2 regions of the Cytobacillus sp. QJM3NY_8 genome follow, and region 1 is predicted to be linked to the other one. Evidence: predicted binding sites of a transcription regulator. Region 1 holds the regulator's gene; the other holds the start of a gene.
What was found. Region 1 encodes LexA, which represses DNA repair genes until DNA is damaged. Its sites were predicted from a motif close to CGAACATATGTTCG; they were not measured.
Positions count from the first base shown of each region.

Region 1 (3,422 bases):
CTAGAGGCTGATAAAGGTATTTTAAAAAACACAAGCTGAATCAGTTAATTAGGAGGTAAAGGCGCCGGATAAGAATAAAAGATATTTAATTTGAAATATTAAGCATTAGACGCGAAGCAAGGAATGTAAAAGGCGGGTGAATCATGACATTCCAAGAAGGATTGAATCAACTAGATAAGGCTAATAAGATCATTACCGATGCAAACAAATTGATTACCGATGTTAATTTAAACACTTTCTTATTTACTCTAAGTTGGTGGGTAGCCTTAGCGATGTTACTTGTCCCATGGATTTTATGGGCATTTTTTCGGGAAAAAGAGAGTTCTGCCCGTTTGTTATTTGCAGCTTTTATAACGATGATAATCTCTACAACCATTGATGGATTAGGTGTTGACTTTGGTAAATGGGCCTATCCGATAAAGGTTATCCCAATACCAACGATCAGCTACTCATTTCGATATGGAACTGTTCCAGTAGCTATAATGTTATTAATTCAATTCAAACCAAATATTAATCCAGTAGTAAAGGCTGTATTGTTCGGTGGGTTTGGTGCTTTTGTAGGAATGCCTATCATGGCAATGCTGCACTTATATAAAAAAATCGATTGGGCCTTTACTTATTCCTTTTTTATCTTAGTTTCACTATACTTAATTGCCCATTGGTTTAGCAGAAGGAGCAGTTTTGAACAAATAGTTAAAGAGTAAAAAAAGCAGGATTTCGCCCGGCAATGGTCTGTATATATGTCTTGATCGCAAGTGCATCCCTGGGAGCAAGAACAGTACAAGTGCACTTATTAAGAAAATCCGAAATCCCCTGTTTGCTTGAGCAGGGGGGTTTTATAAAAATCAAATACAAAAACCCCGTTTCTAAGTGAACGAGGTTTTAACTAATTTGTATTTCCCTGCATCTCTATTCTTTATGTCTGATCTTTAGGAAATCGAGACATGTCAGCAGTGCATCTCCTCCAAATCCTGCAATCACCGCAAGGAGCACTACCTTTAAGGCAGAGTCAGGATCTGAAGATACGACCAAAAAAACAGCCGCTAAAGCCCCCATGATTACTTCTTCAAAGACCCCCAGATAGATGAATTTTTTTGTCCTTCTGGGTTTGACCATTTTGCCTTCTTTCCGAATATGTCCAACGACACCGACCAGCCCACCAATCAACAAAGCGAAGGTAATGTTCAAAAACATTTTTTCTTCACACTCCTAAAGTCGAGATTTTGGACAAGCGACCTTAGGTTGATTCTCGGTGTATTACCATTATATAGAAAGTGGCTATAAAATAATATGCATAAAAATACCGAATTTTCTGAATAATAAAATAGTCATACATGACTGTAACTTAGTACCAACAGAAAAGGTATCAGTTACTTTCGTATGATTTCGCTAATAGCATCAGGTAATAGGAACTGATAACCTTCTTAAAATTGGAAAAAATAAAAAGCAGGCAGTGGCTGCCTGCTTTTTATTATTCTATTAATGCATATGGCGGTATACACCTATAACTTTGCCAAGGATGGAAACATTTCGAAGGATGATAGGTTCCATTGTAGAGTTTTCCGGCTGAAGCCGGATATAGTCTTTTTCTTTAAAGAATCTTTTGACAGTTGCTTCATCTTCCTCTGTCATGGCAACCACGATATCTCCATTATTAGCAGTGCTCTGCTGTTTGACGATGACATAGTCGCCATCAAGGATTCCGGCTTCAATCATACTTTCACCCATGATTTCAAGCATGAATACATGCTCATCAGCTGGTGCCATTTTTTCTGGAAGCGGGAAGTATTCTTCAACATTTTCAATGGCTGTTATCGGCTGCCCTGCAGTTACTTTACCGACGATCGGAACATTGACTGCACTGACCTTATGGATGTGAGAAGACTCGTCCAGATCTAAAATTTCAATGGCGCGCGGTTTAGTAGGATCCCTGCGGATCAGCCCTTTGCTTTCAAGACGGGCGAGATGGCCGTGAACTGTTGAGCTTGAAGCCAGGCCGACTGCTTCCCCGATTTCCCTTACAGAAGGCGGATAGCCTCTCAATTTAACTTCCTCTTTAATAAACTCTAATATATCTTGCTGCCTTTTTGATAATTTCACCATCTTTACGCACCTCGTATGTTTTTGTTGTCTCAATTATAGCATCAATTACCATATGATACAAACATAAGTTCGAATTTTTATTGACACAAAACAAATGTTCGGTCTATAATAAAAACATCAAATACGAACATACATTCTTTTAGAGGTGGTATATCATGCTGAAAAAATTGTGGAAATCATATTCTTATGCTATTATTCTCTTCGTTTTAAGCCTGGCAGCATCGTTTATTATGCTCATTCAGATAGAGACACCTGATACGGAAAAGTTTGTGAAAGTCACTGTTGCAGAAGGTGACTCTTTATGGGAAATTGCTGAGAGTTTTTCGGCTGAACATTCGCTGTCTACAGATCAATTTATTAATTGGGTCGAACAAAATAATGAGATAGCGGCAGGCAGGATTTTTCCGGGCGATGAAATTGTTATTCCAGTAAAAGCACTGGATGACGAGCCTTATAAAGAGCTTGCCAGTTCAGACCTTTACGAATAAGGAGAAGTTATGAAAGCAATTATTTACTGCAGGGTTAGTACAACAAAGGATACTCAGGAAACGTCCCTTTCAAGACAGGAAGAAGAGCTGGTGAATCTGGCGAAAAAGCATGATTTTGAAGTAGTCAAGGTGATACGCGAACAGGCCAGTGGATATGACCTTGAAAGAGACGGTATATTGGAGCTTTTAGACTTAATTAAAGAAAAGGATATCAAGGTTGTCCTCATTCAGGATGAAACCAGGCTGGGGCGGGGTAATGCAAAGATAGCGATACTCCATTGCATCCTAAAGGAAGAAGTTCAGCTGTACAGCATTTCGAATAACGGCCAGCTCGAGCTTTCGGAATCAGATTCGATGGTGCTGAACATTGTGGGGATGGTAGAAGAATATCAGAGGAAGCTTCATAACATCAAAATTAGACGCGGCATGCAGCGGGCTGTTGATAAAGGATACCGCCCCGAGAAGAACTTAAGCAATCAGGGAGCAAATGGCGGCAGGGAAAGAATAGAGGTACCGATAGAGGAAATTGCCCGGCTAAGGAAAAACGAGTTAACATTTGCAGAGATTGCTGCAACACTCAGGGGCTTTGGCTATAATATCTCAAAAGCAACAGTCCATAGAAGGTATAAAGAGTATATGGAATCACTTGCTGAATAGAGCACTTTTCTTGTCAAAAGTGTTCTTTTTTAGTATGATGGCAGTTGAGTTTCAGATTGTTCCATATCTGAAGCTATTGTATAATAAAAACTTCTATTAGAACATCCAAAGGTAAACTTTTGATATAAAGGAGCTTTAATATATGCTGCCAAAACAAAAACTTGCCCGAATTAA
Region 1 is NZ_CM149681.1:2,089,237-2,092,658, forward strand. It holds gene AC0VZ9_RS10885 (CBO0543 family protein) at 144-704, shown strand; gene AC0VZ9_RS10890 (DUF4257 domain-containing protein) at 910-1,194, opposite strand; gene lexA (transcriptional repressor LexA) at 1,480-2,103, opposite strand; gene yneA (cell division suppressor protein YneA) at 2,259-2,591, shown strand; gene AC0VZ9_RS10905 (YneB family resolvase-like protein) at 2,601-3,248, shown strand; gene AC0VZ9_RS10910 (DUF896 domain-containing protein) at 3,391-3,422, shown strand, end outside.

Region 2 (3,422 bases), 1.4 Mb from region 1:
TCTGTTTTTCAGCGAAGAAAAAAGAGCTCCGGTTGGGAACTCCTTTTTAAATAGAATTAATATAATCCTCAATCACTTTACGATCTGGAGGGCTTATATTTGAGGGAATATCATGAACATGATAAAAGCGTAAATCATTAACCTCTTCGTTATCGATTGTAAGTTCTCCATCATAGTCGGTGCAGATATAGGAGGCAATGACATTATATACTTCATCACCGTGAGGATATTTATAGTAAAATTCATCTCCTGAATAGATATTAAACAACCGCAGATCATTTGCTGTTAACCCAGTTTCTTCAAGCAGCTCTCTCTTAGCCACCTCTTCCAATGTCTCTCCGGGCTCCAGAGAACCTCCCGCCAATCCCCAGCAGTTATTATCCTTCCTTAATTGTAATAACAGCCTATTATTCTTATCTAAAACGATTACACTCGCTCCAGTAATAACAAGAGGACGGCTTCCAACTATTTTTCTTAACTCCATTACATACCCCATAGTAATCTCCTAAATATAAGATTTCCCTATATAATTCGATATTTGGAAGATAAATCCTTTTGAAAGATATTAATGGGATTTTATGTTAATATGTAGATATATGTTATTTAACTAACAGACAGTTATTAAGATTAATCGAAAGGAGGATTTTATGAACACTCAAAATAAACACACCACAAAAGCAATAGGAATTTCATTGTTAATAACTATATTTGCCTTTTTCAATGTGGATATTCCTAAACCTTATACAGTAATTTATTTACTCTTCGTATCTGTTGCTTCATTCATAAGCATTTATTTAATTTCAATGATTACTGCAAAAGCATACCAAAAGTTTGTTAAGCACATTGGCTGTAATTAAAATCCTTTTAACCTAATGCCATAATTGTGAAGGAATGAGAGCATATTGCTATTCCTCTGCATTTAATTTCCTTGCTTCCCCAGACCAAACAAGTGCTTTTTTCTCCATTTCCTTCACAAATGCCTTTTTTGCTTGGCTATACTCACTTGTGTCATCAAACCTTTTTGCTAATTCTTCCTTGAATTTAGTGTACCTTGCTGCTTCAGCAGGATGGGACCGCAGATAATCTCTAAATATTAGGTGCCGTTCTATTTGGGGGTTATCAAATTGATAGAAATGCAAATGATGAGATCGGTTTTCCCCGCCTTTTCGAAATAATCGTCTTCCTGTAATTCCCCATTCACCAGCAGCCTCATATCCTAGGTTTTTCATTTCTTCATTAAAACTGTCTATCTTTTCGATGTCCTTCACAATAAATATCATATCGATTACAGGCTTTGCCTTCATCCCCTGGACCGCAGTACTGCCAAAATGTTCACATTTTATGATGTCATCTTTAAAGATGGTTTTGAGAAACTGTGCCTCTACTTCATACATTAAAGCCCAATTATCGCTAAATTCCGTAAGCCGAATCTTCATTTGGAGACCTCCATTATAAAACTTACATTGGGTAATTCATCCACAATTAGTTGTTGCTCCAAACCCTTTCAACCACACCCATTCCTGCCCATTAAATTCCATTCTGCATCTACTCTAATTAATTGATTAACTTCAAACCTGCTTTCATATGTAAATCAGCCTCTGTATTTGTTGCTTCCTGGCAGTTTTTTTAATACATTCCAGGCTTTAATGGCCTCTTCTCGATTACTGCCTTTGTTTTTTGGGTCTGCAAAATAATCTCTGGTGAACTGATTATATTCGAATTGAGACCCTATTTGTTTTTTATAAGACGGATTCTTTTTTCTTTCTTCCTCTTCATACCAAGCATGAACCACATCACGATATGTTTTGCCTGCATTTTCTTTAAAATAATTTTGAATATAAGTCGAAAAATGAAATTTAGGGATAATTGATTTGAAGAAGGCTCTTACGGTCTGGCTGCAGCGGTGATTTTCTGTGATGACAGTATCTAAATTTAATTCTGACAAAACATCTTTAGAAGGGGACTTTTTTTTCTTTGCTGGCTTGTTTATTTCTCCTGTCTGAAGAAATGCTGCTATTCTATCCGTAATCTCCATTTTAGAGTCAGCAGCACTCATTCCATTCTCTCTGCAAAAAACTTGCAGTTCTTCTTTTAACCAATAATAGCTGAGGAAATCTTTTACTTCCAAATCCTTTCTTAGTTCCGGCCTCAAGTATTCTACCTCCATTTTAAGATAATAATATTATAAAACACATGTTCGTAAATGTAAATTTTACCAATATATTTTGGCGATTCCAATCTTTTTAGATATTCCTATTCTTGCCGCCCAAATGATTTGTGATATAACAAGATTAGAAGACTTTTAGAATGAAGGATGTGTTACAGGTTGAATGAACGTCATCATCTAATACTTTGGTTTATGATCATCCTGGTGCCGATTATTGTCTTTATGAATACGAACAATTGGGAAAATGCATTTCTGACTTTTTTGGGAGAGGTGATTTTCTATCTCGTTTACGGATTGTTTTGGTTTCGCCGTGATCAGAAAAGTCAGGCGGATTCCGAAATCTGGCTGATCAGCAAACTTTCAGATGAGCAATTAGAGGATTTCTCCATCTCTCTATTATCCAAACTTGGTTATATAGTTACAAAACCGATTGATGAGAATCCGGATATAAGTTTTTTACTTGCCTCTCCATCGGGGTATCAAGTGATTGTTAAAGTCAAAAGCCATAAAAGAGAAGTCGGAATACGCCTAGTCCAAAAAACTTTAAGGCAAATGGATATTTTTGATGCTGCTGAATGCTGGGTCATCACAAATGAGCGTTTCACCCGTCAAGCAATTGAATTTGCCGAAGCAAACAATATGCGTTTATATGACAGGCAACAGTTTATAAAATGGATTCTAAAAGCGAAAAAAGGGGAAAAAATACGGGGGCAGCATTCTTGATGTTCAGGAAATTCCTGTATACCTCTACTTTCATGAATGCCTATCTTTCACAAATTAAATATCCCAATTTCACAGTAAGAAATTGGGAATCTATTGTTAATAAGGAATATCTCTATACTATAATTTCAATTCACCTATATGAATCATGTATCGGATGAAACAAGTCTTCCGCTGCATTTCTGACAACTGAAAAATGTTCCACATTGTAATGGCCGTGAAGAGTATCATTATGATGCTTGATAATTTGTTCTGCACTTAAAGCATCGCTGTCCGTTGTTGAATGTCCATCACCTACTAATGTGACATCCAATCCACTAATAGTTGCGGTTCTAACTGCACTGTCTATACAGTGCTGGGTTTTACACCCCATTATAACAACATGCTTGACCTTTTGAGATTTAAGGTGATCCAGCAGTCCTGTTCCATGGAAGGAATTCGTCGCAGCTTTATCAAAGAACTTCGTTTCCGCAGGCACATTAATTTCTTCGTGAACCTGAAATCCTTTGCCTTTCCCTTCAGCAACATCTAAATC
Region 2 is NZ_CM149681.1:646,810-650,231, reverse strand. It holds gene AC0VZ9_RS03500 (NUDIX hydrolase) at 47-496, opposite strand; gene AC0VZ9_RS03495 (hypothetical protein) at 648-857, shown strand; gene AC0VZ9_RS03490 (GrpB family protein) at 906-1,436, opposite strand; gene AC0VZ9_RS03485 (DUF6434 domain-containing protein) at 1,592-2,152, opposite strand; gene AC0VZ9_RS03480 (restriction endonuclease) at 2,327-2,890, shown strand; gene AC0VZ9_RS03475 (cysteine hydrolase family protein) at 3,021-3,422, opposite strand, start outside.
Region 2: a site for LexA is predicted at 2,187-2,200, ahead of AC0VZ9_RS03485 (DUF6434 domain-containing protein). Genes of this name have one in related genera too.